Regions from separate parts of the Streptomyces sp. ICC4 genome, predicted to be linked through region 4. Evidence: riboswitches for the same ligand, from Rfam matches in the RefSeq annotation. Region 4 holds a riboswitch; each other region holds the start of a gene.

Region 1 (7,326 bases), 200 kb from region 4:
TCCCCGTGGACCGCTCCGGCAAGGACGCGGGTCAGGCCGCGCTCCGCGAGGGGCTCGGGGTGCTCGCCAAGGGCGAGCTGCTCGGCATCTACCCGGAGGGCACCCGCTCGCACGACGGGCGGCTGTACAAGGGGAAGGTGGGGGTGGCGGCGATGGCGCTGGGCGCCAAGGTGCCCGTCGTGCCGTGCGCGATGGTCGGCACCTTCGAGATCCAGCCCCCCGGCCAGAAGATCCCCAGCATCCGCCAGGTCACGATCCGCTTCGGGCGGCCGCTGGACTTCTCCCGGTACGAGGGGATGGAGGGCGAGCGGTCCGTGCTGCGGGCCGTCACGGACGAGATCATGTACGAGATCCTCGCGCTGTCCGGCCAGGAGTACGTCGACCGGTACGCGGGCGAGGTCAAGGCGGAGGCGGAGGAAGCACGGAAGAAGGCCCGGCGCAGGACGCGCTGAGCCTTCTCCCGTACGTCCGCGGTGCGCGGCCGGCAGCCGCGCACCGCGGTCACGGCACTAGCGGACGGACGGGAGCTCGTCGGCCGCGCGCCGGGCGTCGGCCGGAGCCTGGGTGAGGGACTTCGCGGCCGCCGGGGCGGGCGCCACCGGGGTGGCGTGCGGAGCGCACTTCACGTCCTTGGCGTCGACCTTGCCGGTCAGCAGGTAGGTGTCCACCCGGGTGTTGATGCAGGGGTTCACCAGGTTGGTGACACCGTGCGAACCGGCGTTCTCCTCGGTGATCAGACGCGAGCCGGCGAGGCGCTTGTGCAGGGAGACCCCGCCCTTGTACGGCGTGGCCGCGTCACGCTCGGACTGGACGATCAGGACCGGCGGCAGACCGCGCCCCGGGCCGACACCGACCTCGATCGGGTTGCTCTGCTTGGACTTCCAGGTCGCGCAGGGCAGGTTCATCCACGCGTTGGACCAGGTCAGGAACGGGTACTTGGCGTGCAGCTTGCTGTTGTCCCGGTCCCACTTGGACCAGCTGGTCGGCCACTTGGCATCGGCGCACTCGACGGCGGTGTAGACGGCGTTGCCGTTCTCCGAGGAGATGTTGCCCTGGATGTCGCTCATGTCGGGGGCGATGGCGTCGATCAGCGCCTGCTCGTCGCCGGCCTCGTACGCGGCCCAGGTCTGGGCGACGGGCACCCAGGAGGAGTCGTAGTACGGGGCGCCCTGGAAGAAGCCGATGAGCTCGGCCGGGCCGACGACCCCGCCGAGCGGGTTGGCCTTGGCCTTGGCGCGCAGCGTCTGGTAGCGGGCTTCGACCTGGGCGCGGGTGGTGCCGAGGTGGAAGGAGGCGTCGTTCTTGGCGACCCAGTCCTGCCAGTCGTTCCAGCGGGTCTGGAAGGCGACGTCCTGGCCGAGGTTGGCCTCGTACCAGATGTTGTCGCGGTCCGGGTCGACCACGCTGTCGACGATCATGCGGCGCACGTGGTTCGGGAACAGGGTCGCGTAGACCCCGCCGATGTAGGTGCCGTAGGAGACGCCGAGGAAGTTCAGCTTCTGCTCGCCGAGCGCGGCACGGATGACGTCCAGGTCGCGCGCGATGTTCGGCGTGGTCATGAACGGCAGCATCTCGCCGCTGCGCTCCTTGCAGCCGTCCGCGTACTCGGCCGCCAGCTTGCGCTGGGCGCGCTTGTCGGCCTCGCTGTCCGGGACCGGGTCGGCCTTGGGGGCCTTGACGTACTCCTGCGGGTCGATGCAGGAGATCGGCGCGGAGTGGCCGACGCCGCGCGGGTCGAAGCCCACGAAGTCGTACGCCTTGGCCGTGTTGACCCACAGCGGGCTCTGGGTGGTGACGCGGCGCGGGAAGCGCATGCCGGAGCCGCCGGGGCCGCCCGGGTTGTAGATGAGCGCGCCCTGGCGCTCGCCCTTGGTGCCGGTGCTGACGGCGCGGTCGAGCGCCAGGTCGATCGTCTTGCCGAAGGGCTTGGTGTAGTCCAGCGGGACCTTCACGTAGCCGCACTGGATGGGCGGGGCGAAGCCCCAGTCGGCCGGACAGTCCTTCCAGTCGATCCCGGTGCGCGCGGCGCGGGCGGCCGCGATCTGCGTGCCGATCGCCTCGGCGACCCCGTGGTCGCGGCCGGACGGGAAGGCCTCGGAGGCCGACGCGGACGGGGCGAGCAGCAGGCTCGCCGCCAGCGTGCCGGTGATCAGTGTGGCGGCGCTCCCCAGCGCCGCGTTGCGTATCACGTGGTTGTTCCCCCTGCGTCATCTGCCGCCGTGGGCGGCGTGGTTCTTGCGGTCGGATGCGTCGGCGTTCAGGGGGATACTTTCGCCTGATCAGGAGCGGGCGACAGAGCGGGGACCGGTTCTTTGCCAACCCGATATCCGGAAATGGGTGTACCGCTGAGCGGTGCCTGGTTCGTCCCGGGTCCGGCCGGGGCCGGCCGGAGCGTCACCAACCGTAGGCGCGGCAGGCCTCGTCGAGGAGTTCGCGCAGCCGCAGGGCGTCCGGGGCCAGGGCCGTGACCAGCACCGCGGGCCCGGCCAGCGGTGCGGCCGAGGCGAACTCCCCGAGCATCCGGGCCCGCGGCGGGGCCGCCGCGAACTCCGGGTCCACGATGAGGAGCTGACCGACCGCCCGGTGGCCCGCGAGCCCCGCCGGGCCGTCCCAGCCTCCGGGCGCTCCGGGTCCGCACGCCAGCTCCTGGTCCAGCAACGGCCGCCCCGCCCGGGTCACGGTGAGCCGGCTGCGCAGCAGGCCCGGGGGCTCCGCCGTGCGGCCTAGGACCTGCTCCTCGCGCAGCAGGAGGCGGGCGGTGGGGGCGAGTTCGGCGCGGGTGCGCACCCGCAGGTCGCTTCCGCGCACGCAGACGAGCGGCTCCGGCAGCCAGCGCACCGCCGCCCGGTCCGCCAGCGCGAGCCGTACGTCGTACCGCGCGGGCTCGCCGCGGCGGCCGGGCAGGGCCAGGGTGGCCGCGGCCGAGCGCAGCACGAGCCGGGCGCCGGGGCCGGCCTCGGCTTCGACCGTGAGGTGGTCGCCGCCGAGGGGCGCGCTCATGGCGCCGACCAGCATGACCCCGGCTTCGGCTCCCTCGCCCCGGGTGCGGCGCAGGGCGAGCGGGCCCTCACCGGCCAGCAGCGGCAGGGCGGTGGAGCCGCGCCCGTCGGCCACGGCACGGATCCGGGCGGTGGCGCGCAGGCCGGTCGGGCTCGCCCGGTGCGCCTGGCCCGGCTGGCCCGCCTGGTGCGCCGGGCCGGGCGCCGGTGCCCGGGGCGGGGCTTCGGCGGGGGCCGCGCCGGCCCCCGTACGGCTCATGCGCCGGTCCAGGCGGCGATCCGCTCGCGCACCCACGCCGCCACCGGGGCCACGCCGTCCCCGCCGCGCAGGGACTGGAAGGTGACGGGCAGTTCGCCGCGCTGCTCGGCCGCGTCGCGGGCCATCCGGTCGAGGTCGGAGCCGACGTGGGGGGCGAGGTCGGTCTTGTTGACGACGAGGAGGTCGGCGGTGGTGACGCCGGGGCCGCCCTTGCGGGGGATGTCGTCGCCGCCGGCCACGTCGATGACGAAGATCTGCGCGTCAACGAGGCCCCGGGAGAAGGTGGCGGTGAGGTTGTCGCCGCCGGACTCCACGAGGATCAGGTCGAGCGGGCCGCTCTCCCGGAAGGCCTCTTCCAGCTCCTCCACGGCCTCGAGGTTGGCGGAGATGTCGTCGCGGATCGCGGTGTGCGGGCAGGCTCCGGTCTCGACGGCGCTGATCCGCTCGGGCGGCAGGACCGCCTCGCGGAGCAGGAACTCCGCGTCCTCGCGGGTGTAGATGTCGTTGGTGACCACGGCCATGGACAGCTCGGCGCGCAGGGCCCGGCACAGGGCGGCGACGGTGGCGGTCTTGCCGGAGCCGACGGGGCCGCCGAGGCCGATGCGCAGGGCGCGGCGGGTGCCGTCCGGCCGCGTGGGCTCGGCGCTGTGGGTGTGGCGGTGCGGGAAGGTCCCCTCCTGTCTCTTATTCCCCCCCGACCCCGCCGCCCATCCACTCCCGCTATCTGTGCTCGGGGTTCGGGAAGTCGAAGCGGCAGCCCGCGTCCCACAGGGAGCGCTGGTTGCCGTGCGCCGGCATCCCGCCGGACCGCTTGAGCAGGGCCGCCAGGTGCATCAGGTTCCAGCTCATGAAGGCGGTGTTGCGGTTGGTGAAGTCGTTCTCGGGGCCGCCGGAACCGGGGTCCAGGTACGAGGGCCCGGGCCCGGCCTCGCCGATCCAGCCGGCGTCGGCCTGCGGCGGGATCGCGTAGCCCAGGTGCTGGAGGCTGTACAGGATGTTCATGGCGCAGTGTTTGACGCCGTCCTCGTTGCCGGTGATCAGTGCTCCGCCGACGCGCCCGTAGTAGGCGTACTGGCCCTGCTCGTTGAGGATCGAGGAGCAGGCGTAGAGCCGCTCGATGACCTGCTTCATCACCGAGCTGTTGTCCCCGAGCCAGATCGGGCCGCACAGCACGAGGATGTCGGCGTCCATGATCTGGCTGTAGAGGACCGGCCACTGGTCGCCCTCCCAGCCGTGGTCGGTCATGTCGGGCCAGACGCCGGTGGCGATGTCGTGGTCGACCGCCCGGATGAGCGAGGTCCGGACGCCCGCCGCGTGCATCACTGCGCGGCTCTTGTCGATCAGGCCCTCGGTGTTGCTGGGCTCGGGCGAGCGTTTGAGCGTGCAGTTGACGTAGACGGCGCTCAGGCCGGAGTAGTCGGGGACGTTCGCGGTATCGGTGTCGTCGGCCACCCGCCCAGCCTTGCCGCGGCCGGCCGCGGCCGCCACCGGACCGCACCCGTCCGGTGCCCGTCCGGTGCCCGCCCGCGCGGACCGCCGCGCAGCGCGGGGCCGGCCGGCCCGAGGTGCCCGTCGCCGTCGAGGCCGTACGGGCGGAACGGCGCGCGACACGGGGCAGCCGGTCTCCGGCGGCCGCGGACCGGCGGAACTCCCTTTTCGCGCGAGGCCATTGAGGCAGTCGGCAGCCGCACGGACACGGGGAGTGACAGCCAACCGGAATCCGGCCGCCCGTGGGTGTGATCGGGGCGGGTTGGTACCGGTCCGCGCGTCCGACTAGGGTCAGCGGGCCTTGGTGTTCGGGAAACCGGTGTGAAACCGGTGCGGCCCTCGCCACTGTGATCGGGAAGTCCGGCTCCACTCCTGCGGGAAAGCCACTGGGCTGCGCGGGAGGTTCCGTGCTGCCCGGGAAGGCGGAGCCAGGACGGCAACCCGTGAGCCAGGAGACCGGCCGGGGCGCGTTGTCCATCCACGAGGTGCTGGAGAGGTCTCCCCACTCATGCATATAGCCGAGGGGTTCCTACCCCCGTTGCACGCGGTCGCCTGGGGCGCCGCGTCCGCTCCCTTCGTCGTCCACGGCGTCCGCTCGCTCACCCGCGAGGTGAAGGCGAACCCGGAGAGCACGCTGCTGCTCGGCGCGTCCGGAGCATTCACTTTCGTCCTGTCCGCCCTGAAGATCCCCTCGGTGACGGGCAGTTGCTCGCACCCCACCGGCACGGGGCTCGGGGCGATCCTGTTCCGGCCGCCGATCATGGCGGTGCTCGGCACGATCACCCTGCTCTTCCAGGCCCTGCTGCTGGCCCACGGCGGGCTCACCACCCTCGGCGCCAACGTCTTCTCGATGGCCGTCGCGGGCCCCTGGGCGGGCTACGCCGTCTACCGGCTGCTGCGGAAGTTCGGCCTCCCGCTGATGGTGACCGTCTTCTTCGGAGCCTTCTTCGCGGACCTGGTCACCTACTGCGTCACCAGCGTGCAGCTCGCGCTGGCCTTCCCGGACCCGGCCACCGGACTCCTCGGGGCGCTCGCGAAGTTCGGCGGGATCTTCGCGGTCACGCAGATTCCGCTGGCCGTGAGCGAGGGCCTGCTGACCGTCCTGGTGATGCGGCTGCTGATGCAGGCGAGCAAGTCGGACCTGGTCCGGCTGGGTGTCGCGAAGCTGACGTCCGCCCGCAGCGAAGAGAAGGCGGCGGTCTGATGAGCGGCATGTCCAAGAACGCGAAGATCAACGCCCTGCTGCTGCTCCTGGTGGCGGCGCTGGCCGTCCTCCCGGTCGCGCTGGGGATGGGCGACCACAAGGAGGAGCCCTTCACCGGCGCCGACGCGCAGGCCGAGACGGCGATCACCGAGCTGAAGCCGGACTACGAGCCCTGGTTCACCCCGCTCTACGAGCCCCCCTCGGGCGAGATCGAGTCCGCGCTGTTCGCCCTGCAGGCGGCGCTGGGCGCGGGCGTGCTCGCGTACTACTTCGGTGTCCGCAAGGGCCGCCGCCAGGGCGCGGCCGCCGCCCCCGCTGCCGCCGCTGCCGCCGCCGCTCCGGCCACCGCCCCGGAGGCGTAGGCGGGTGCTGCCGATCGACGTGGCCGCGCACAGCAGCCGCTGGCGCGGCCGGCACCCGCTGGAGAAGGCCCTGCTCGGGATCGGGCTGACGGTCACCGCCGTGTGCCTGCCGCCCTGGCCGGGCGGGCCGCTGGTGGCCGTCGCCACCCTCGCCGTACTGCTCGGCCCGGCGGGGGTGGCCGGGCGGCAGCTGTGGCGGGCCTTCCGCATCCCCCTCGGTTTCTGCTTCACCGGGGCGCTGCCGCTGCTCTTCGCGGTCGGCGGCCCGACGGGGCCGCTCTCGCTGGCGCCCGACGGCCCCCGGCACGCCGCCGAACTGCTCCTGCGGACCTCGGCGGCCTCGCTCGGGCTGCTGCTGTTCGCCTTCACCACGCCGGTCTCCGACGTGCTCCCCCGGCTGGTCCGGGCCGGGGTGCCGGCCCCCGTGGTGGACGTGGCCCTGGTCATGTACCGGATCGGCTTCCTGCTCCTCGACTCCATGGCCCAGGTCCGCCGGGCCCAGGCCGCCCGCCTCGGGCACACCGGCCGGGCGGCGGTGTGGCGCTCCCTGGCCGGGCTCGCCGCGACCTCCTTCGTACGGGCCTTCGACCGCGCGGCCAGGCTCCAGGCGGGGCTGGCCGGGCGCGGCTACGACGGCGCGCTGCGGGTCCTCGTACCGGAGGCGGCCCTGTCGTGGCGCTTCCTCGCGGCCTCGGGCGCCCTGCTGGCGGGCCTGACCACCCTGACCCTCACCCTGAAGGGGCTCTACCTGTGAACCCGTCGCTGAACCCGGTGGTGGAACTGACCGGCGCGGGCTACGCCTACGAGGACGGTCCGGCGGTCCTGACCAGCGTGGACTTCGCCATCGCGCCGGGCCGGGCGCTGGTCCTGCTGGGCCGCAACGGCAGCGGCAAGACCACGCTGATGCGCCTGCTGAGCGGGGGCCTGCGGCCCGGCACGGGCGCGCTGCGGCTCGACGGCGCGGACGTCTCGTACGGCCGCGCCGGCCTGACCCGGCTGCGCACGTCCGTCCAG
Region 2 (7,326 bases), 550 kb from region 4:
CACCGGGCCGAAGGCCGCGCGGTAGCACTGGTGGGTGAAGTCGCCCGGGACCCAGGTTCCGCCGGACATCCCGTCCTCCATGTCCGTGGCGTGGACGAAGAGGATGCCGGTCCGCCTCTGGATGCGGGACATGACGGTGAACTGGGCGATCAGCGCGTGCGACATGACGTCGACCGGGACCGGCAGCGCAAGTTCGGCGGCCTTCTCGTCGAGGCCGGTGAGCTCGTACATCGCGGACTTCAGCGCCATGGCGCGCATCGTCTCAACGAACAGTGCCGGGGCGTCCGCGAAGGCGTCGTAGCGGTCGATGACGGTGTACCCGAAGCAGTCGGTCCAGTCGCTGTTGTACTTCGCGCAGCTCTCCCACAGGCGGCCGAATTCGGGGTCGGCCTCCCAGACGGCGAGGATCTCCCGGGCTCGTTGGGCGACGGTCTCGGGCTGGATGACGGTGGTCATGGAGGTGCCCTCTCTGCGGTCGGATGTGGTGCCCGTACGCCCGTGGTCGGGCTGGTACGGCGGTGCTGGGCTCCACACCCGGGGTCGGTCGTCCGCCCGGGTGCGGAGCGGTCAGGGGGCCCCGTGGGGTTCGATGTTGCCCACGGCGGTCGGCAGCTCGCGGCCGCCGGTCTCGGGGAGGATGTAGGCGCGGCGGGTCCAGTGCGGGCCGGTGTGGGTGTCGACTTCCTCGAGGACGACGGCCATCAGTTCGCCCTCGGTGCCGGAGGCGATGTCGCGGACCCGGTGGCCCAGCAGCGGGTGTTCCTCGCGGCCCAGGGCGAGCTCGGCCTTCTCCTTCACGCTTCGCCCCCGTCGGTGGCGCTCTCCTGCTCCTCGTCCTGGTCGCCGAGGAAGCGGGCAAGGCCACGGTCCGCGCGGGCCAGCAGCTCGGGGGAGGGGGTGCCGTAGGCGGGCTGTGCCAGGGTCCACTGGGTGGGCTCCGGGCTGTTGGTGGGTGCGCTCATCAGGGGGCCTCCGTGCTGCCGGTGGAATCCCAACACCCTTGAAGCTAGGGATCCGGACAGAGGCCGCTCAACGTTCTTGCGGAAAATTGCGGACCTTCACCCGTGCGCTGCGGCGGCCCGCTGGATCAGGGCGATGGCGCCGGCCCCGTAGACGGCGGTTGCGGCGAGGTCGGCGAAGGCCTGCTCGTAGGTGGCGACCTCGCCGGGCGCGGTGATGGTGACCCGTGCGGACAGCAGCTCGATGCCGACCTGGACGTCGTCGTAGATGGTGAAGGACTCCATCGACCACAGCGGCCGCGGGGCGCGGGTGGCGACCACGCCGAGGGAGATCTGCGGCAGCCTGGCGAGCTCGGCCAAGTGCTCCAGCTGGGCGGCAATGGTCTCCGGGGCGGCGATGCGGGAGTGCAGAACGGATTCCTCGATGAGGAAGGCGAACTGGCGGCCGCGCTTGTGCAGGACCCTGGACCGCTTCACCCGGGCCGCCGCTGCGGCCTCGACGTCGTCGGCAGCACCGTGGAACGTGCCGTACGCGGTGATGACGGCGGCCGCGTACTCGGGTGTCTGCAGCAGGCCGGGGACGACGTGGGAGCAGTACACGCGGAAGGCGCGGGTGCGCTCGACCAGGGGGACGATCTCCTTCTGCAGGCTGGCCAGCCCGGCCCGGTTCAGGCGCTTCCACTCCACGTACATGGAGGTGGCGCTGCGGGCGGCGGCGATCAGGTCCTCGGCCTGGCCGTCGGCGCCGCAGGCCGTACACCAGGCGCGGATGTCGGCGTCGGAGGGCAGGGCCCTGGTGTTCTCGATCCGGGAGGTCTTCGCCGGGTGCCAGCCGCACGCGACCGAGAGCTGGTGGCCGGCCAGACCCGCGTCCAGGCGAAGGTGCCGCAGGCGCGTGGCGAGCGCGGTGCGGGCGGCCTGGGCACTGGACAGGGGCGAGGTCATCAGCGTGTTGCTCCGGCTAGGGCTTGTAGTCCTCGTAGGGGACGGCGCGTTCCCACACGGCCGTGAACGCGGCCGCGCACAGTGCGGCGACGGTGGGGTCGTCGGACATTTCTCCTCCGGCGGGGGTGCCGTTGCCGGTGAAGTGGTTCCAGCGGATGAGGCGGCCGTCGATCAGCCAGAAGTCGTTGCCGGGGAGCGCGATGTCGGAGGCGTGGCGGCGGGGCAGGTAGCGGATCTCCTCGCCGGCCGCGATGTTCACCACCGCCCCGGCGTGGCTGTACTCCGAGTAGTCCGACAGCGGCTCGGAGACGATCCGGGCCCGCCGCACGGTCACCCCGCGGGCGACGGTGCGGCGGACCAGGCCGGTCCAGAACGCCCAGTAGTCCGAGTCGGGGTCGGTGTTGCGGGTACCGGTGGTCAGCCAGTCGGCGAAGCCGGCGGACTCCGCCGCGACTCCGTACCCGTCGCGCATCTCCAGGTGGAGGGCAGAGTGCTGGGCGCCGTCCAGCAGGACGTCAAAGCCCGGCACGACGTCGTTCTGCTTCATCGCACGCCTCCCTCAACAGCGCCGCCATCCGCGCGGGGATCCGTACGACGCCCTCGGTAGGCGGGATCGATCCCGTCTTCAGGCACTGGGCGAGCAGCGCCTCATCCGCATTCCAGCCCTGGATGACCACGTCAGCCGTGTCCTCGTCGACCCACACCGTCGGGCACTGCCCGGTGTCGGAGTCCGGGTCGATACCGATGAACCGTAGTGCCATGACAGCCTCCTGCATCGCTCTGCTTGCGGGAAATTGCGCTCATCCCAGTGGAGCAGGAAGCCGGGCTCGCCGACCAGAGAACGACCCGAACGCGTGCCTGGAGCCCTTCCTGGACAACCGGATCGGGTCCACCGACGCGCGTCGGCCGGGCATCCATGAACGGATCGGTTGATGGACGGCACGGCCTGTAGAATCAGGCTGTTGGACGACGCAGGGAAATCCGGTGCGAATCCGGAACTGTCCCGCAACGGTATCCGCCCCAACTGGGTGGGGAGTCCGAGGACCTGCCGACCAAGAGTGCCGTGCGACGTGCCCGGCTCTTCTCGGCTGGGCTTCGGGACGCACCTCAAGAACCATGATCCGTGATGGATCGGACGGCTTTGCTGTCCAACCCCGAGTCTCTCCACAGAAGAGCTGAGGTCTGCGTACGCAGACGAGTCGCCGCCGTTCGACGGCGGTCACAGCTTGGAGGAACTTCGTGACCATTCAGATCGCCCCGCTGGCGGCCCTGCTCATCGTGGTGGCCTTCGCCATCGGCATCGTGGTCTTCAAGTACACGGCGAAAAGCCAAGGGGCCGACGGCCGTGGCGACCTGGTGGCGTCGATCGCCTCCGGGGCGGCCGTGGCCACCCTCCTTGGGCTTCTGCTGACCCCTGGGTTCGGACAGGAGGCCCCGGCGCGCTCCGAAGTGCCCGAGGCAAACCCGGGTTCAGCCAAGCCCATCCGGTAGCGCTCGCGGGGGTGGCTGGTCTCAGGCGATGTCTTCGCAGTCGGAGAGGATCTCCTGGTTGCTGCGGACCTTGAGCCAGATCTCGGCGGTGGCGGGCACCACGGTGTCGCCGGACGTGGCGACCACCGAGGCGACGTCCCGTACGGCCTCGGGGCTCAGCCTCCAGTCCCGGGTGACGTGGCTCTCGGGGCAGGTGATCCAGGCGTCGGCCCCGCGCGCGGTGAACGTCAGACCTGTGCGGGCGTCGCACTCGCGGCAGAGCGCCGGCATCCGAGACCAGTGCCCCGATGAGGAGTCGGTGAAGACCGCTGTCCCGGCGGTACGCACCTCGTACTGCTCCGTGTCCATGCGCGCCTCCCGTTGCTGGTCTTCGTGTCCGCGTACATCATCCTCGTCGTGGCCCGAGTTGGTGCACCCCTCGGTCAGACGGCCCGTCACCCCTGCTGCGAGACTGCGGCGGTGAGCACCACGCAACGCCGCCCTCTCGGGCACGGTCCGGTTCCACTCGACGACGACCAGGCGCTCCGCGCTGTCCGTGGCCGGACCGCTGCGGAGAGGGCCGCCGAGGAGACTCCCCAGCAGCCCGCCCCGCAGACCGAGACCACGGCCGCGACCGTGCGGCGCAGCCTCGGGGCCGGCCCCCGGGCCTGAGGTCACAGACTCATGCTCGGCCCTGACTGCGTCTGCGTCGGCGCGCTGTAGGACGGCGGGTCGTACTGCGCGGCCTCCCGCTGCTGCCTGCGCTGCTCGGCGGCTGCGGCGGCCTGTCGCTGCTGCTCGACCAGGCGGGCGCTGGTCTCCTGCTCGTGCAGCTGGGGGAACTTCCCGGCGATCTGCTGGCGCCGGGCCTGTTCGGTCTGCGCGAGCTGGGCGTGGCCGCTCCAGTAGACGGCCTGCTCCCCGGACTTCACGGCGTCCCCGTGGAGGCCAGCAGCCTTCCGCTCGTTGATGGCGTCGATGTCCTGGGCGCGCTGGGGCAGGGCGGCCCGCATCTGGGCCAGCTTCTCGCCGAGCTCGTGGGCCTCCCGGGGCGGGTAGCTGGTCGCCCCGAGCAGCTGGGCGTACTTGCTGCTGCGGACGGTCTCCCACGCCGCGTCCTTCGCGTCACGGCTCGCTTGCCGGGCCCGCTGGACCTCCGCGTCGCCTTCCAGGGCCTGCCCGAGGTGGTGCCCGCTCAGCTCCTGGACCTCCTTGCGGCTGGTGCCGGCCAGGCGCAGGGCGAGCCAGCGGGCGTTGCGGTACTTGTCGACCTCCCGGAGGATCTCCCGGGCCTCCTTGGCCTTGTCGGCTGCCCGCTCGGCGTTCTCGGCCTCCCTGAGGTGGGTGCCCAGCAGTTCCACGGCGGTGTGCAGTACGGCGTCGGCGTCCTTAGCCCACTGCTGTCCGGAGGTGGTGCCGGTGGCTGCCTCCCGGTCGAGGCGGGCCCGGAACGCCTCGTGTGCCTCGCGGGCTTTGGTCGCCTTCTCCCTGTAGTCCTCGGCCCGGGTGCCGAAGTAGGTGATGTTCTGCGCGAGCTCCTGGTCGGTCCGCAGCCCGTAGGGCCGTGAGGTCGCGGCGGGAACCTCCCGCATCTCGCGGTCCAGCTGCAGCTGGGCGAGCTGGGCCGTCTGCTCGGGGCTGAGCGCGGCCGGACTCTCCTGGGCAGCAACCTCGACGTCCGCCTGCGGTGGCGCGGCCTCCTGCTGGGCCTGAGCGACCTGGGCGGCGAGCTTGTCCGCGAGGGCGGCCTGGCGGTCGGCGTCGCGCCGGCTCTTCGCCTCCGCCATCCTCTGCACGGACGCCGACTTGGACCGCGCGGCGCGAGCGGAGACCACACGCCGGGCGTTGGCATCCGCTTCTTCCCGGGCCTGCGCGACGGTGCGTTCGGCGGCCTTGTCCTGGCGTTCGGCTGGCTCCGGTTCGGCTTGGCGCAGGGAGGCCGCGGCGCCGTCGCGGGCGGCCACGTGCTCGACCTGCTGGGGCAGGCGCACCGGCTCCGGCGCGGCCCGCAGCTCGTCCGAGATCATCCCGTCCGGGCTCGACTGGCCCAGGTACTTCGCGAAGGACTGGATGGCGCGCTCAAGGAGCTCGGTCTCGGAGCGCGCGGCGCCGAGGCGGGCCTGGGTGGCCCGGTCCTCGATGGCCTGCAAGGGGAGCCAGATGTGGTTGGCCTGCCGGGCGCGGGTGATGCCCGGGTACGTCGCGAACGCGTTCGCGCCGAGCCCGTACATCAGTGAGGTGTCGCACGTGAGCCCCTGAGAGGCCGCGACGGTCATCGCGTACCCGAGGGAGAGCGAGCCGGACGCGATGTCCTCGGGCTTCATCCACGCCGACTCGTTCCTCCAGCCGGACTCCGCCGTGCGGTCCTTGGCCCTCCACGTGATCTGTACGCGGTGGTCGTCGGTGACCTCTGTGATGACGGCCCGGTACCCGTTCAGCACGTCGGGGCCCTCGCCGCGGCGGGAGCGGTAGTCGTTGACGCGGACGCGGACGACGTCGCCCTCGGCGAGGGTGAGGTGGGCGCCGCCGGGCAGGGCGTAGGTGTGCTCGTCGCCGAGTTCGCCCGCGGCCCGCCGGATCTGCTGGGCGCCCGCGTTCAACGCGTCCACGTCCGTGTTGCGGGGGGCCAGGACGACGAGCTTGGACAGCAGGTCCTGCTCGTCGGGCCACTGCCGGCGCAGCTCGTCCCACGCGGTGAGCATCTCGGAACGGGCCTCGTCCGCGGTCTCCACCGCGTGCACGCGTCCGCCGGCGGCGAGCATCTCCAGCGCCTGCTGGTGGTCGCCGGTCCGCCAGACCTCCAGCGCGTGCCGTTCGGCCTCGACCTCCTGGCGGCGGTTCTCGGTGAGGACCTCGCCGTCGACCAGGCGGTGGACCTCGCGGAACCACCCGCCGATCCCGATCGCCTGGAGCTGCTGCGGGTCGCCGACGGCGATGATCTGCGTGCCGGTCCGCGCGGCCTCCGTGAGGAGCTTGGCAGCGGACCGGTCGTCCGTCATCACCGCCTCGTCGAGGACCAGGACGTCGATCCCGGTCAGGCCGGTGCCGCTCTCGATCTGCTGGAGCCAGGCCGCGACCGTGCGCGAGGGGATCGCGGAGGCGTCCTGCAGACCCTGCGCGCCGACTGCCGACAGGCAGGCGCCGGCGTACGTGGTGCCGGTGGCATCCCATGCGATCCGGCAGGCGTCCATCAGCGTGGACTTGCCCGCGCCCGCGACGCCGATGACGGCCTCGATGCCGTTCCCGGCGGTCAGCAGACGCGTCACCGCCTGGCGCTGCTGCGCGGACAGCGCGAAGCCCGAGGCGACCTCGAACACGGAGAGCGCGGCTGCGGCCTGGTCTGCCGTCAGGACGACGCTGCGGTCGCCGAAGCGGGCCACGGCCTGGGTGACGGCGACGTGCTCGGCGTCCAGGACGTCCTGGGTCGTGAACCGGTCGGTGGAGGACATGACGGTGGAGCCGATGTGCGGCAGGCCGACCGCGTACCCCTCGACCCCCAGCACATCGTCGACGAGGCGCTCCAGCGCGGCCGGCTCCGCCCCGATCCCGTACGGGAGGGCGTTGGCGACGGCGGCCAGGAGCTCCGCCCGGCTGAAGGCCTTGTTGCTCGCGGTGAGTCCGGTCTCTGGGTCGAAGACCACCGCGGCGATCACGTCCGGCGGCGGGATCCGCGGACCCCCGCCGGGCCCCGCGAGTGCAACGCCGCCGTCGGGGCCCGGACCGCCGGGCGCGGCGGCCGCGACCATCTCGTCCACGTCGACGCCGGCGGCCTCGGCGCGCTGGCGCCACGAGGCCCGCATCCCGTCCGTTCCGGCGTTGTGTTTGGCCCGTCGGGTCTGCGCGCCCAGGCGCTGCTGCTCCTCCCGGGTGGCATCCTCGCCGAGCTCCTCGGTGACCATCGCCGAGCGACGGCTGAACGCGTCACGCAGCTGCTCGGGCACCCCGTCGATCT
Region 3 (7,326 bases), 3.5 Mb from region 4:
GTCGTTGATGCCGGTGCCGCGGCCGGTCACCTCCGCCGGGTCCACACCGGTGAAGACCGAGATCAGGGCCGCGGACACCGTGGTGTTCGCGATGCCCATCTCGCCCGTCAGCAGCGCCTTGTTGCCCGCGGCGACGAGGTCGCGGGCCGTCTCGATGCCGACCTCGATGGCGGCGACCGCTTCCTCGCGGGTCATCGCCGGGCCGACGGAGAGGTCGGCCGTGCCCGGGCGGACCTTGCGCGGGAGCAGCCCCGGCGTGGCCGGGAGGTCCCCGGCGACGCCGACGTCGATCACGCAGACCTCGGCGCCCACCTGGTTGGCGAACGCGTTGCAGACCGCGCCGCCGCCGAGGAAGTTGGCGACCATCTGCATGGTGACCTCCTGGGGCCACGGGGTGACGCCCTGGGCGTGCACGCCGTGGTCGCCCGCGAAGATCGCGACGGCGGCCGGCTCCGGGATCGGCGGCGGGCAGACCCGGGACAGGCCGGCCAGCTGCGCCGAGATGATCTCGAGCATGCCGAGCGCGCCCGCCGGCTTCGTCATGCGCTTCTGCCGCTCCCAGGCCTCGCCGAGGGCCTTCGCGTCGAGCGGGCGGATGCCGGCGACGGTCTCCGAGAGCAGGTCGTGCGGCTCCTCGCCGGGCAGCGCGCGGCGCCCGTACGTCTCCTCGTGCACGACCCAGGACAGGGGGCGGCGCTGGGACCAGCCGGCCTGGGCGAGCTCGGGCTCGTCGGGGAACTCGTCCACGTACCCGACGCACAGGTACGCCACGACCTCCAGGTGCTCCGGCAGGCCGAGCGCGCGGACCATCTCGCGCTCGTCGAAGAAGCTGACCCAGCCGACGCCCAGGCCCTCGGCGCGCGCGGCGAGCCAAAGGTTCTCGACGGCGAGGGCCGAGGAGTACGGGGCCATCTGCGGCTGGGTGTGGCGGCCGAGGGTGTGGCGGCCGCCCCGGGTGGGGTCGGCGGTGACGACGATGTTCACCGGGGTGTCGAGGATGGCCTCGATCTTGAGTTCCTTGAACTGCTTGGCCCGGCCCTTGGGCAGCGACTTCGCGTAGGCCTCGCGCTGGAGCTCGGCGAGCTCGTGCATCGTGCGGCGGGTCTCGGCCGACTTGATGACGACGAAGTCCCACGGCTGGGAGTGGCCGACGCTGGGCGCGGTGTGGGCCGCCTCCAGCACGCGGAGCAGCACCTCGTGCGGGATCGGGTCGCTGCGGAAGCCCTTGCGGATGTCACGGCGTTCGCGCATGACGCGCAGCACGGCCTCGCGTTCGGCGTCGGCGTACGCGGGCGCGGGCTCGGTGGCCCCGGCCTCCGGGGCGGTCTCCGGCTCCGGCTCCGGCGCCGGTTCGCCTTCGGGCTCGGATGCGGGGCCGGTGCCGGCTTCCGCCTCGGCGGTGGGCTCGGCAGCGGGCTCGGCAGCGGGCTCGAAGGCGGTCTCGGGCTCCAGCGGTACCTCGGCCGGCGCGGCCGCGACGGCCTCGGGCTCCGGCGTCGGCTCGGCGGCCTGAACCACCGTTTCTGCGGGCTGCGGCTCGGGCTCCGCGGCCTGCTCCACGACCGGCTCGGGCTCCGGAGCGGGCTCGGGGGCCGGTACGACGACGGCCTCGGGGACCGCGGCGACGGGCTCGGCCTCGGCCTCGGGCTCCGCGGCGGCCTCGGCTTCGGCTTCGACCGGCCCGGAGCCCGTGAAGGCGACGGCGGCGGGGGCCGGCTCGGGCGCGGGCTCGGCCACGGGCTCGGGGGCCGCGAAGACCACGACGGGCTGGGGCTCGGACGGGGACTCGGGCTGCGGCTCGGGCTGGGCCTCCGCGGCGACGACGGCCGCCACGGGCTCAGGCACGGGCGCCGGCTCGGGGGCCGCCGCGGCCTGCGGAGCCTGCTCCACCGTCCACGGGGCCCCGGTCTGCACCGGGATCTCGGCCTGCGGCAGGTCCAGGTACTCGGGTCCCGCGGTCGGCGGACCGGCCTGGAGCACCGGGCCGGGCGTCACGGGGGTGCTCAGCAGGGAGACGAGCGGCTCCACGGCGGGCACGGCGGGCGCGACGGGGGAAATCGCCCGGCTGCCGGCGTCCGGCGTACCGGCGACGTCCCCGCACGCGGCGAGGGTGATCAGGAGCGGGACGGGTACGAGTGCGCGCAGCAGGGCGCGGGGGTACGACGGCACGGCGAGGCCTCTCCGGGGGATCCGCGTCCCCTGGTCGAACGGTCGAATCGAAGAGGCGGTGCGTCAGTGTCTGACTCCCGGCGCCCGCGGGGCTCCGGTCACAGTGGCGGGACCGCACCGGATTCGCACCGGTTTCCTGTCCTGCACCGCCTGGATAACTCGGACGATTCTGCCAGACGGGTGACCCCGGCCGACGCCCGCACCCGAATCGGCCCTACGGCGCGGGCCGTCGCGAGCCGTCGGGGTTGTGCGGTGTCGTCGGATCGTCCGGGGGCCTGGGCAGGAAGGCGAGGGCGCCCATGCCCTCCGTGCGGGACCAGGTCCGGTACTCCGCCGCGGTCTCGACTCCGTGAACGAACCGCTCCGGTTCGGCGGGGTCGAAGTCCTGGTGGACCACTCCGGCCACCTCCAGGATGTCCAGCAGCATCCGGGCCGTCAGCGGGGCGTTGAGCTGCTCGGCGACGCCCTCGGCCCCCCACCGGATGATGGTCTCCGCGGCCCGGGCGACGCCCTCCGCCGTGGCCGTGGGAAGGGCCAGCGCGAGCGAGGCCCGCACGATCTCGACCGCGTCCTCGGAGCGCACGGATCACCGCCTCCTTTCGCACACGATGCAGAGGCCCGCGCGAGCGGTGAAGCCCAGGGCCAGTTTGCCCGTGTTCTGCGCCTGCCGCAGGCACTCGTGCCGGTCGAGATGAGCGTACTGCTGGGTCGACATCGTGTCCCTGACGAAGACCTCCCAGTGGTCCTGGGCCTTCACCCAGTCGTTGCGGTGCGCCACCCGGACCCAGGTGTCGACGAAGTCCTGCCGTGCGTGGGTTCCGTGGAAGTACGGCCCCAGATCGTCTATGAGGCCGGGGAGGCGGACCCGCTGACGCAGCGTTCGCCGCTGGAAGAGGGTGTTGGTGGAGATCGACTTCACGCGGCTTATGCGTTCGGCGATGACATGGCCGGCGAACCCACCGATGATGGCCGGGACCAGGAGCCAGCCGACCAGCGAGGCCAGCCACAGGAGCACGTGCTTCGGGGCGTCGATCAGGGTGAACACCCGGTACACGCTGCTGGGGCTGCCCGCCCGCGCCGCGAAGACGTACAGGAGCACCAGGCACACGGCCATGGGCAGTCCCCAGTCCACTATCCACTGGGTGACCCCCTTCAGGGCCTTCCGCGAGCGCCACAGGCGCAGCCAGCGCCGCAGGAGGCGCCGGCGATCGGGCGGCAGATCGAGATGGCCTGGCACAGGGATGGGTCCGCCGAGCAACTGTTCCCCCCGGATCTCCGTCACGCCTGAGCGCGATCAACTCCCGTCATATACCGGGAATCCCCGCCGCGTACAAGACCGCACACCGAGCCCCGGAAACGCCTGTGGCCCGGGCTCGACGACTTGGTCGTCGAGCCCGGGCCACAGGACTTCTCGCGTTGCAGGGGTGGCAGGAGTCGAACCTGCGACATCTGGTTTTGGAGACCAGCGCTCTGACCAGCTGAGCTACACCCCTTCGGTGGGTCCAACCATGCCATGGCGTCCGCCTGAGATCCAATCAATTCGGTGGTCGACGGCCGAGAATTTCGTCGCGGGATCGGGCGCCGCAGGAGCGGAGCCAGTCGATGAGCGCGATGTCCTCGCCGGTCAGGGCAGCGTCGAGGGGGGTAAGGGAGCCGTGGCCGATCCAGTTGATGTCCGCTCCTCGAGACAGCAGGTATCGGGCCGTGGACAGTCGGCCCCCGTGGCACGCGCCCCAGAGGGCTTCGGTGACCTCCTCGGGATCCGCCCCCGCGGCGACGAACTCCCTTACAGGGCCGAGCAGTCCGAGGGCGGCCGCGTCCCACAGGGTGGGGCGGGCCCCAAGGTCCAGGAGGCGGCGCGCCGCGCGCCACTGGCCGAAGCCGGTCGCGTCGGCCAGCGGAGTGCCGCCGCCGAGCACCGCGCCCGGGGCTTCGATGTCGGCGCCCGCCTCGACGAGGGCGTCGAGCGCGGGGACGTCGTCGTTGCTCGCGGCCCAGTGCAGCGGGGTCTCCTCGTGCGAGCCGCCGAACCGGGCCCCCGGGTCGGCGCCGGCCGCGACGAGGGTACGGATCACCTCCGCGGTCCGGGGGCGGTGCCCGGGCCAGTCCACGGCGATGTGCAGCAGGCTGCGCTCGCCCGCCGCCTCGCCGTGCCGCACGATCCGGGCCCCGGCGAGCCCGGGGTGCGCGGCCAGCAGCCGCCCGAGTCCGTCGAGGTCGCCGGCCCGGATCGCCGACGTGACGGCGACGGCGAGCGGGTCCTGTGCCGGGAGGGAGAGCATGCGGCCAGCCTACGAGGCGACGAGCGGCGGGCGGGGGACGAGGGGCGAGGGACGAGGGGCTGGGCCGTGCGACGAGCAGGCAGTACCGGGCAGGCCCGGGCGGCCCCCAACCCAACGGCCCCGCGTCACAGTTCGATTCGGCGTTTCCACCAGGGGAGGTCGGGGGGAGCGAAGGGGTTGTGGGCCGTGCGTCGGAGGATCTGGGCGTCCACGGGAGCGAGGAGCGCGTGCAGTTCGCGTCGCGCTCTTTTGGGGAGGGCGTGGAGCACTATCTCCAGCAGCGTGCGGACGTTGTAGTAGCCGCACTCGAGGTTTCCCTGGTCGTATCCGTAGAACGGGGCGAGATCCCGCCTCGGCCTACGGGCAAGGGAACTCCATCGGTGGAACGCGTGCGCGACCTCGCCGACCGGGAGACCTCGACTGCGCTCGAAGTGTGCAAGCTGCCCGTTCGTCGACGCAGAGATCCCTCGGATCACGGCTGTCCGTCGGTGCGGAGCCTGGTCGGCCCGGCGTGAAAGCCGGAGCCTGATCTCGCCCGGCGATCGGCGAGGCATGGGCACTTCTTCGGGTGGAAGGTGGGAAGTCCCGCGACGTTAGAACATTTGACGTTCGGAATCAAGATCCAGACGATCGAAGGGTTCCGCCTGCTCAGGTCGTCTGACGTCCGGCGACTCGGCCGGTTATTGCCCGCTGGCCGCGGGCCATTGCCCTCAGGATCCTGGCGCCGCTGGACCACGCCTGGAGGGAGTCGGCCCGGCGGCGGCCGACCACGGTGAGGGCGAGGGCGGCGAGGCCCACCGGCAGGGCGAGCGCCGGGCGCGCGGCCCGGGCGCCCCACGCCCGTAAGGCGGGAACGGCGGTGCCGAGGGTGGCCAGGGTGACGGTCGTGGTGGTCTTCTGGGTGGACATCTTGATGCTCCCCGCTGGGTGGGCCTCGGTTACAGGCTCATGTTCCTGCGGGGAGCCGCCACACCGCGTCCCGCTGTGGAGTGGGGTTTGCGCGTTGCTCTCAGGTATCGAGATCACGTCTGGGCGGCGAGTCCCCCGGCCCCTGGCCCGTCGACCCCCGTACCACCAGCTCCGGCTGGAAGACGTACTCCGTGCGCTGCACCGGGGTGCCGGCGACGGCCTCGAGGAGGGCGCCGACCGCGGCCGTGGCCATGGCGCGCACCGGCTGGCGGATCGTCGTCAGCGGCGGGTCCGTGAAGGCGATCAGCGGGGAGTCGTCGAAGCCGACCACCGAGACGTCCTCCGGCACGCGCAGCCCCCGCTCGCGCGCCGCGCGGATCACACCCAGCGCCATGGGGTCGCTGCCGCACACGATGCCCGTGCAGCCGCGGTCCAGCAGGGCTCCGCCCGCCGCGTGGCCGCCCTCCACCGTGAACAGGGTGCGCTGGATCAGCCCCTCGGCCGCCGCCGAGGGGAGCGCGGCAGTGAAGCCCGCCTCCTTGCGGGCCGACGGGACGTAGCGCGTCGGCCCGATGGCCAGGCCGATCCGCCGGTGCCCGAGGTCCTCCAGGTGGCGTACCGCCATGTCCGCCGCCGCGCGGTCGTCCGGGGAGATGAACGGCGCCTGGACCTGCTCGTTGAAGCCGTTGATCATGACGAACGGGACGCCCCGGGCCGCGAGCCGCTGGTAGCGGGACGGGTCGGCGGAGGAGTCGGCGTGCAGGCCCGACAGGAACACGATGCCCGTGACCCCGCGCTCCTCCAACTGCTCCACCAGCTCGTCCTCGGTCGCCCCGCCCGGCGTCTGCGTGCACAGGACCGGCGTGTAGCCGTGCCCCGCCAGCGCCTGCTCGATGACCTGGGCGAACGCCGGGAAGATGGGGTTGGTGAGCTCCGGGATCAGCAGGCCGACCAGGCCGTTGCTGCGCCGGCGCAGCCGTACCGGCCGCTCGTAGCCCAGCAGGTCCATGGCGGCCAGCACCTTGTGACGGGTGCCGGACGCCACGCCCGACTTGCCGTTGAGGACACGGCTGACGGTCGCCTCGCTGACCTCGGCCTGCGCGGCGATGTCCGTCAGCCGGAGCGGTGCGGTCACCCGCGCCACCACACCGCCGTGTCGGGTGCCAGTACGTCCGGGTCGGCGAGGTCCCCGCTCGACAGCAGGGCCGTGCCCGGCGCGGGTATCCGTACCGGCTCGTCCGTCGTGTTCACCGTGCACGTGAAGTCGCCGCGGCGGAAGGCGAGAACGCCCTCCGGGGCCTCCAGCCACTCCACGGCGTCGCCGGCGCCCAGCGCGGGGTGCGAGCGGCGGATCCGCAGCGCGGCGCGGTACAGCTCCAGCGTCGAGTGCGGGTCGCCGGTCTGCGCGGCCACGCTGAGCCCGGCCCAGTCTGCGGGCTGCGGCAGCCAGCTTCCGCCGTCACCGAACCCGTACGGGGCCCGCGTACCCGACCAGGGGATCGGTACGCGGCAGCCGTCGCGCAGCCCGTCCTGTCCCTCGCCCCTGGCGAACGCCGGGTCCTGGCGCACGGAGTCCGGGAGGTCCACCACCTCGGGCAGACCCAGCTCCTCGCCCTGGTACACGTACGCCGACCCGGGCAGCGCCAGCATCAGCAGCGCGGCCGCCCGCGCCCGGGCCCCCCTGCCCCTTGTACCGAGTACCGCCCGGCGTGGCCTACGGCCCGCCGGGCGGAGTCATGAAGACCGGCCGGGCCCAGTCCGGGGGTTCCGGGGGCGGTACGCGCCTCCCCGAGATCCCGGGCGGCCTGCGATCCACCCGCACGGCCGGACCGGCCCGCTGCTCGTCGGCGCCGTTCCCGGCCCCGGCGGCGGCTGTTTCGGTGGCCGTGGCGGCGCGCAGGGCCGCGATGAACTCCCGGCAGGATTCGTAGCGGTCCTCCGGGACCTTGGCCATCGCCTTCGCCAC
Region 4 (7,326 bases):
CAGCCGCTCGGCGCCGCGCCGGGCCAGGGTGTGCTCCTCGCGGACGCTGCCCGAGAGCCGGACCACGTCCTCGGCCGAGTGGGTGCGCTCGATGCCCGCCCAGCGCGGGTCGTCCGCCCAGCGCTGTTCGAGCTGCTTGGCCGCCGCCGTGTTCGCCTCTGCCATGACCGTCACCGTTTCCGTCGTCGCTTGTCTTGCCAATGCCGTCGCCGATGCCCCGACAGGCATCCACGCATTGGCACTCTGTGCCTGGATAAGAGGGTGCGGCCACCGGACCCGCCCATGGGCCGGAGCTGAGCAATGCTGCCGATCTACCGGGAGCGGGCTGACCGGATCACCGCAATCAGGGCATGAATCGGTGGTCCGGAGTCCGTTCCGGCCACCGGTTCCGGCTGGCCGCAGAACAGACTCTGGCATTGGCACTGGGTGCCAACAAGCGGGTACGTCTGCCAAGATGTGCGAATCTTCGAGGCTGAAATTGCCAAGTTTGCGAAGGCTCGTGGCACGTGCGGTCCTCGTATGCTGACCGGGCCCGTCCGACGGTGGAGGAGTCCGGTGAGCAAGACGTACGCGGGGGTGCGGCTGCGGCGGCTGCGCGAGGAGCGGCGGATGACGCAGGCCGACCTGGCCAGGGTGCTGGGCATCTCGCCCAGCTATCTGAACCAGATGGAACACGACTCCCGGCCGCTGACCGTCCCGGTGCTGCTGCGGCTCACCGAGGCCTTCGGGGTCGATCCGGGCTTCTTCTCGGAGCGCGACACCAGCCGCATGGTCGCGGACCTGCGCGAGGCCCTGGCGACCGAGGTCGCCGAGGCCCGCGTCTCCGCCTCCGACCTGGCCGAACTGGCCACCCGGATGCCGGCGGTCGCCGCGGTCCTGCTGGACCTGGGCCGGCGCGGCCAGCTCCTGTCGGAGCGGCTCGCCGACGCGGCCGAAGGCCGGGGCGGCCCGGCGCAGGCCCCGCGTTCACCCCACGAGGAGATCCGCGAGTTCTTCTACCGCCGGCAGAACTACCTCCACGACACCGATCTCGCGGCCGAGGAGCTGGCCCGCGAGATCGGCATCCGCCCCGGGGACGTCATCCGCGCCCTGACCCGCCGCCTCGCGGACCGGCACGGGGTCAGGACCGCCGCGGACTGCGACCGGCTGCACCACTACGACGCCGGCTCCCGCGTCCTGCACCTGTCGAACCGGCTCCGCCCCGGGCAGCAGGCCTTCCGCATGGCCACCCAGCTCGCCCTCCTGGAGTACGGGGACGAGCTGGACCGGCTGGCCGCGGAGGACTTCCCGGCCGGGTCCGAGGCGCACCCCCTGGCCCGGATCGGCATCGCCAACTACTTCGCGGCCGCGCTGGTCCTGCCGTACCGCGCCTTCCACACGGCCGCCGAGGAGTTCCGCTACGACATCGAGCGGCTGACCGACCACTTCGGCCTCGGGTACGAGACGGTCTGCCACCGGCTCAGCACCCTGCAACGCCCCAGGTTGCGCGGGGTTCCGTTCTCCTTCGTCCGTGTGGACCGGGCCGGGAACATGTCCAAGCGGCAGTCCGCCACCGGATTCCACTTCTCCCGCGCGGGCGGCACCTGCCCGCTGTGGAACGTGTACGAGTCCTTCGCCGCTCCCGGCCGCATCCACGTCCAGGTCGCCGCCATGCCCGACGGTCAGCGCCACCTGTGGACCGCCCGCGCCGTCACCCGGCACCGGGGCGGCTGGGGCGAGCCGGGCAAGACCTTCGCCATCGGCCTCGGCTGCGAGATCCGGCACGCCTCCCGGCTCGTGTACGCGGACGGGCTCGATCTGGACAACACGGCGGCCGCCACCCCGATCGGCATGGGGTGCCGGCTCTGCGAACGCCTGGACTGCCCGCAGCGCGCGGTGCCGCCGCTGGGCCGACCCCTGGCCATCGACGAGAACAGCAGCACCTTCGTCCCGTATCCCGTCGCGGAGCGGTGAGCGCTGACCGGGGCGCGGCAGGGGGTCTGGATTTACTAGGACGTCCAACTACATGTTCGTGGGCAAAGGTCCGCGGTACAGGGAAGCCGGTGTGAATCCGGCACGGTCCCGCCACTGTGACCGGGGAGTGTGCTGCCATCCACACGCCGCTGACGAGGTCTGCCGGGAAGGCGGGCGGCACGCGGGGATCCGGGAGTCGGGATACCGGCCGCGGAACGTTCCGTGTTGTCCACGAGGATGGAGCAGACACGCACGGCACCGGTTTGTACCCACGACCCTGGTGATCCGGCGGAGCGCGCGCACCACCTGTCCGCGCGCTCGTAGTTCTCACGATCCCTCCCAGCGGCACACCCGACCGGGTCCGTCCGTCCGTACCCCTGCGCGTCGGCCGCTCCGACGATCCGGAGGCCGACTTCGGGCCGCTGGTCAGCCGTGACGCGCTCGACCGGGGGGAGCGCTACGTCGGCATCGGAGCCACCGAGGGCGCCGAACTCGTCGTCGACGGACGGGGGTTCACCCTGCCCGGGCGTTCGCGGACAAGCGCCCGCCGCACTTCACCCACGGCTGAGCGCCGGTGCCGGGTGCGGCCCCGTCCGCGGGGCCGCACCCGGCCGCGGATCAGGCGCCCCAGCGCAGGGCGATGGTGTCGCCCACGTTGATGACCTTCTCGCGCAGCGCGCCGGCGGAGGCGGAGCCGTCGACGCTGACCTTCCAGGTGTTCGCGCCGTTGTTGGCCTTGCCGTTGACGTGGGTGATCGTCCCGGTGCCCGAGGACGGGGTCACGCTCGTGACGCAGCCGGACGGGGTGGCGGCGCCGGTCGCGGCGGCGAGGACGTCGCCGAGGGTGGTGGTCGCGGCGGTCGGGGTGAAGGCGACCGAGCAGACCTTGAGGCCGCCCGCGCCGTCGTCGACGGTCAGCGCCAGCTTGGTGGCCGTGCCGGCGGTGAAGGCGGACTGCGCGACCCACTGCGGGGCGCCGGGGGTGACCGGGACGGGCGGGGCCGCCGTGAAGCCGCCGCCGGCCACGGCGCGCAGGGCGTCGATGGAGGCGTAGGCCGACGGGACGGCGTCCGAGGGCTTGTACTTGAAGCCGCCGGCCGGGTTGTACTGGTTGGCGATCAGGAAGTCGATCGGGGTCTTGCCGCTGCCGGTGAGGAAGTCACCGGTCTGCGGGTTGAATCCGCAGGCGTTCAGGCCGGCGACGCCCCAGCCGTTCGAGCTGGTGTTGACCCCGTAGAGGGAGTTGAAGGCGCCCGTGCCCGAGACGAGCGTGCCCTTGAGGAAGTTCTTCGCCTGGACGACGTCCGCGTCGGTGTTGGGGACCCCGGAGACGCAGAGGGCGGCCATGGCCGCGCCCGTCATGTCGACGTCGCTCGCGGAGTTGAGGACCGTCGGGTTGCCCTCCGCCTTCTGGAAGGTCCAGCCGCCGTCCACGTGCTGGTTGGCGCGGATGCGGGTGACCATCGAGTCGGTCAGCGCCTGCGGGATGCGCTGCGCGCCGCCCTGGGTCTTGGCCCCGCGCAGCGAAAGGGCCGCGAAGACGGTGCCGTTGAAGTTTCCCGACGGGCCGAAGTAGCCCGCCTCGGCCGTCTGCCAGTAGGAGTAGACGTTCGCCACGAGGTTGCGCGAGGCCGAGACGCGGGCCGGGTCGATGCCCGCGGCGTACGCGTTCAGGGTGCCGCGCTCGTAGTCGGTGACCACCGGGGAGGCCTGCGGCCAGCCCGCCGTGGAGAGGAGGTTGCGGTAGACCGTGCGGGCGTTCTTCGTGGTGTCGCCGCCGGGGTAGACGTCGACGACGGCGGTGCCGGAGGCGGCGAGGGCGCTGAACGCCCACTCGTTGGACAGGCCGGAGCCGGCGTACGAACCATCGGCCGCCTGAAGCGACTTGAGGTGGGCGACACCGTTCGTCTTGGACGTGGCCAGCTGCGCCGGCGACGAGGTCGCGGAGGCGGGCAGCACCGTGAGGGCGAAGGCGCCGAGTGTGGCGGGCACCGCGAGCGCGAGGCGGCGGGAGGTGCGGGGACGGGACATGGCCTGCTCCTGGAATCGGCGGACGCCGGCTCCTCCCGCGCAGGCCGCACGTGACCACCGCAGGGCACGGCGGGGCACGGCAAGGGCCCGGTCGGAGAGCCGCCGTCCGGAACGCGTGGTACGGCTTCCTGTAGTGCATCGCCGTTTGGGCATTCGGGCTCGGAGACGGCCCCCGCCGTCCCACACCGCTGCGCGTCAGCTCCGGCATCTCACCGGATTCCCCCATGTGGCAGCCCTGGACGCTACCCGAGTGATCAAGGGACCGCCAGCCGCCGGGAACCGGGGCGCGCGGCGGGCGTCCGGGACGGGCCGGCTGAGGTTCGTGCCACCTTGACGCGTCGGCGAGATCCGTGTTGCACTCCGGCTGATAACTGCTCAGCACCAGGGGAAGCCGGTCGAATTCCGGCGCTGACCCGCAACCGTAGGCCCGGGCTCGTTCCGGGTGAGCCGGAATGCCTGGAGCCGGGCCACAGTACGAAGAGCGCCGTCGCGGATTGCGGTGTGGTCGTCGCAGCCTCCCCACGGCGCAGGAAGCCGTGCGGGGGCAGTTCGCCACGCACGCAGCCGCCCGGCAGAGACGAGGGCCGCGGTGGGGACCGAACAGCAGGCGAAACGGCAGTCGGGGACGAGGCGGCGGTTCCTCTCCCTCGTGACCGCGTCCCTCCTGACGCTCGGTGCGGGAGTGGCCTTCCTCACGGTTCCGTCCTCCGCGAACGCCGATCCGATCGAGCAGTGCACGGCCACCACGGGCGCCATCGTGGCGGTGGACTTCGGCCCTTTCGGCGGCAAGGTCGAGCGCGGCTGTGACACCACCCCGACCACCGGGTTCGAGCTGCTGCGCACCGGCCGCTTCACGACCGAGGGCACCGTCCACGACGGCGACGGGTTCATCTGCCGGATAGGCAACGCCTCCTTCAACTCCGGTACGCAGTACCCCACTCCGGACAAGGAGGAGTGCGTCCTCACGCCGCAGGCCACCGCCTACTGGTCGTACTGGATCGCCTCCCCGGGGCAGAAGAACTGGACCTACAGCTCGCTCGGCGCCATGTCGCGCACCCCGAAGGCCGGCGACGTGGACGCCTGGGTCTTCGGCGGCACCGACACCGGCGGCACCCAGGGCAAGCCCTCCTTCTCCCCCGACGACGTCCGGGCCGCCGGCGGCCCGGACGTCGTCGGGGGAGAAGGAGGGCGGCGTGCCCGCGCGCGGGAGGCAGGACCGCGGTGACGCCGGGCAGGGCGGCGATGAGGGCCGTGCGGCGGAAGATCATCATGCCATGTGACATTACACAGAAGGGGTGTTGGCAGGGCAGGCGATTTCGGGGCAAGCGCGGGACACGACCGGCCAACGCCGGCCGCCGGGCCGCGTCCGGCTCCCCGGTTCCCCGACGGCCCGGGCGGGGGAGAGGGTGTGGGGTAAGACGTCGCCGCTACCGGGGAGCGCTGACCGCCGGGTCTACGGGGCGGGCTTGTCAGGCGGTGGCACCAGCGCGGGCAGGAGCGTGGCGATGACCGTCTCCATGTACGCCTCCGGCAGGGGGCGGGTGCGCAGGAGCCAGGTGTGGTAGATCGGCCCGTAGAGGAGTTCGACCGCCATTTCGAGGTCGAGGTCGGCGCGGATCTGCCCGGAGTCGCGGGCTTTGGCGAGGCGGGCGACACACGCGTCGATGGAGACCCGCAGGATGCGGGTGACCCCCTCCGCCGCGTCCTCATCGGATTGTGCGGCGCCGATCAGCCCGCGCCAGATCGTGCCGAACGCCGTATTGAACAGTTGCATGACGCTTGAGGTTTGAGCGACCAGATCCGCACGGATGTCACCGGTATCGGGAAAGCCGGCGGCGGCATCCCGAGCATTCTCGACACCCTCGATGAGGATGGCGGCTTTGGACGGCCACCACCGGTAGATGGTCGTCTTGCCGACACCCGCTCGGGCCGCGATCCCCTCGATCGTGATCGAGGCGAAACCCCGCTCGGCGCAGAGGCCGACAGCGGCCTCGATGATGGCCTGACGGGACTGTTCGCTGCGGATCGCGGGGGGCACGGACCGACTCTATCCGAGTGCAACGCTACGTCTCGTGTTGACAGCGTCCCGGTCCAGCCGCACACTGATGACGCAACGATCCGTTTCGTATCGATTGCTTAGCGGGGGCGCCCCCGGTACCCGTACCCACGGGTACCGGAACGGCGCCCACCGGATCTGACACCTCAAGACGCCGTGCAACACAGCTGCTCCAAGACCATGACCTCGGCGCTGATCCAACTCCTCGTCCAGGACGGCAAGGTCCGCCTCACCGACCCGGTGTCCGACTACGTGCCGGGTGTGCCCAACGGCGCGAGGATCACCCTCGCCGAGCTGCTGGAGATGCGCAGCGGGCTGTACGACTACACCGACGCGCCCGAGTTCCGGCGGCCGCCCGCTCGCCCAGCAGTTCAGGGACGGGCTGTTCACCCCGCTCGGCCTATCCGGCACCTCGCTCCCGGGTACCCGTGACACCTCCCTGCCCGCGCCGTACGCGCACGGCTACATGTCCGGAGGTTCCGCGCACGCCGTGACCGACGAGCCGTACCCCGCCGACGTACGGGCCGCGGCCCGCTCGGGGAAGCTGAAGCCGCTGGACTACACCCACCAGAACCCCTCCTACGCCACCGCCGCGGGCGGCGCCCTCTCGACGGCGGACGACATGGCCGCCTGGATCAAGGCGCTCGCTACGGGCGAGGTCGTCGACCCCGCCTCCCAGAAACGCAGGCTCGACAGCCCGCGGCCCCAGGATCCGGCCGCTCCCGAAGCAACCAGGTCTACGCGGGGGTCTCCTACCCCACCGTCACCGACCACGACGACCCCGGCCGGCAGGGGCCGGGCGGTTCCTGACCGCCCTCGAGCCGTCCCTCAGGTCAGGCGCGTCGTGTCGCGTAGCAGAAGAAGTGCTCCTCGGGCCCCGCGAGGGGGTCTGCGGGTACGAAGGACGAGGTGTGATGGTGGAGCACCTCCAGGCCGGCCGCCGTCAGCTGCCGCAGGTGCTGGTCCGCGGACAGGCTGCTGACGGTCACCGGATGGCCCATCCACTCGATGTCCAGCTCCCGGATGTCTCCCGGGACCGTGGCCAGCACGAGGTACCCGCCCGGCGCGACCCAGGACGCCATCCGGTCGAGGGCCGCCGCGATGTCCGGCTGGTCCATGACCAGGAGCGGGAAGAAGGAGCACACGGCGTCGAAGCCGACCGCCTGGGGCACGTACGTGCGTACGTCGGCCTGCTCGAAACGCGCCCCCGGAATCCGGGCACGGGCCGTCTCGACCATGGCCGCCGAAACGTCGATCCCGGTCACGGCGTGCCCGGCACGGACGAG

What was found. Region 4 has a riboswitch for cobalamin ahead of DRB89_RS24810 (aldehyde dehydrogenase family protein). Riboswitches for the same ligand answer to the same signal wherever they lie in the genome.
Region 1: another riboswitch for cobalamin. It lies ahead of DRB89_RS23830 (energy-coupling factor ABC transporter permease); the one in region 4 lies ahead of DRB89_RS24810 (aldehyde dehydrogenase family protein).
Region 2: another riboswitch for cobalamin. It lies ahead of DRB89_RS22085 (hypothetical protein); the one in region 4 lies ahead of DRB89_RS24810 (aldehyde dehydrogenase family protein).
Region 3: another riboswitch for cobalamin. It lies ahead of cobT (nicotinate-nucleotide--dimethylbenzimidazole phosphoribosyltransferase); the one in region 4 lies ahead of DRB89_RS24810 (aldehyde dehydrogenase family protein).

The regions. Positions count from the first base shown of each region.
Region 1 covers NZ_CP030286.1:5,112,891-5,120,216, reverse strand. The annotation lists gene DRB89_RS23855 (lysophospholipid acyltransferase family protein) at 1-452, shown strand, start outside; gene DRB89_RS23850 (alpha/beta hydrolase) at 510-2,189, opposite strand; gene DRB89_RS23845 (urease accessory protein UreD) at 2,395-3,258, opposite strand; partial or broken gene ureG (urease accessory protein UreG) at 3,255-3,926, opposite strand; gene DRB89_RS23835 (flavodoxin family protein) at 3,979-4,710, opposite strand; cobalamin riboswitch at 5,032-5,226, shown strand; gene DRB89_RS23830 (energy-coupling factor ABC transporter permease) at 5,255-5,950, shown strand; gene DRB89_RS23825 (energy-coupling factor ABC transporter substrate-binding protein) at 5,959-6,312, shown strand; gene cbiQ (cobalt ECF transporter T component CbiQ) at 6,317-7,066, shown strand; gene DRB89_RS23815 (ATP-binding cassette domain-containing protein) at 7,063-7,326, shown strand, end outside.
Region 2 covers NZ_CP030286.1:4,761,215-4,768,540, forward strand. The annotation lists gene DRB89_RS22060 (hypothetical protein) at 1-456, opposite strand, end outside; gene DRB89_RS22065 (hypothetical protein) at 568-798, opposite strand; gene DRB89_RS43775 (hypothetical protein) at 795-962, opposite strand; gene DRB89_RS22070 (helix-turn-helix transcriptional regulator) at 1,059-1,904, opposite strand; gene DRB89_RS22075 (DUF6879 family protein) at 1,921-2,451, opposite strand; gene DRB89_RS22080 (hypothetical protein) at 2,420-2,665, opposite strand; cobalamin riboswitch at 2,825-2,972, shown strand; gene DRB89_RS22085 (hypothetical protein) at 3,144-3,395, shown strand; gene DRB89_RS22090 (hypothetical protein) at 3,417-3,743, opposite strand; gene DRB89_RS22095 (hypothetical protein) at 3,855-4,046, shown strand; gene mobF (MobF family relaxase) at 4,049-7,326, opposite strand, start outside.
Region 3 covers NZ_CP030286.1:8,800,198-8,807,523, forward strand. The annotation lists gene cobT (nicotinate-nucleotide--dimethylbenzimidazole phosphoribosyltransferase) at 1-2,169, opposite strand, end outside; cobalamin riboswitch at 2,214-2,346, opposite strand; gene DRB89_RS41450 (hypothetical protein) at 2,384-2,752, opposite strand; gene DRB89_RS41455 (DUF6313 family protein) at 2,756-3,406, opposite strand; tRNA gene DRB89_RS41460 (tRNA-Trp) at 3,589-3,662, opposite strand; gene DRB89_RS41465 (ankyrin repeat domain-containing protein) at 3,705-4,451, opposite strand; gene DRB89_RS41470 (hypothetical protein) at 5,100-5,360, opposite strand; gene DRB89_RS41475 (LacI family DNA-binding transcriptional regulator) at 5,461-6,495, opposite strand; partial or broken gene DRB89_RS41480 (DUF3459 domain-containing protein) at 6,492-7,034, opposite strand; gene DRB89_RS41485 (serine/threonine-protein kinase) at 7,075-7,326, opposite strand, start outside.
Region 4 covers NZ_CP030286.1:5,313,144-5,320,469, reverse strand. The annotation lists gene aceA (isocitrate lyase) at 1-165, opposite strand, end outside; gene DRB89_RS24815 (short-chain fatty acyl-CoA regulator family protein) at 556-1,953, shown strand; cobalamin riboswitch at 2,003-2,181, shown strand; partial or broken gene DRB89_RS24810 (aldehyde dehydrogenase family protein) at 2,310-2,480, shown strand; gene DRB89_RS24805 (hypothetical protein) at 2,572-3,984, opposite strand; cobalamin riboswitch at 4,132-4,207, opposite strand; cobalamin riboswitch at 4,370-4,441, shown strand; partial or broken gene DRB89_RS24800 (peptidase) at 4,574-5,146, shown strand; gene DRB89_RS24795 (TetR/AcrR family transcriptional regulator) at 5,438-6,022, opposite strand; partial or broken gene DRB89_RS44860 (serine hydrolase domain-containing protein) at 6,221-6,704, shown strand; gene DRB89_RS24785 (class I SAM-dependent methyltransferase) at 6,874-7,326, opposite strand, start outside.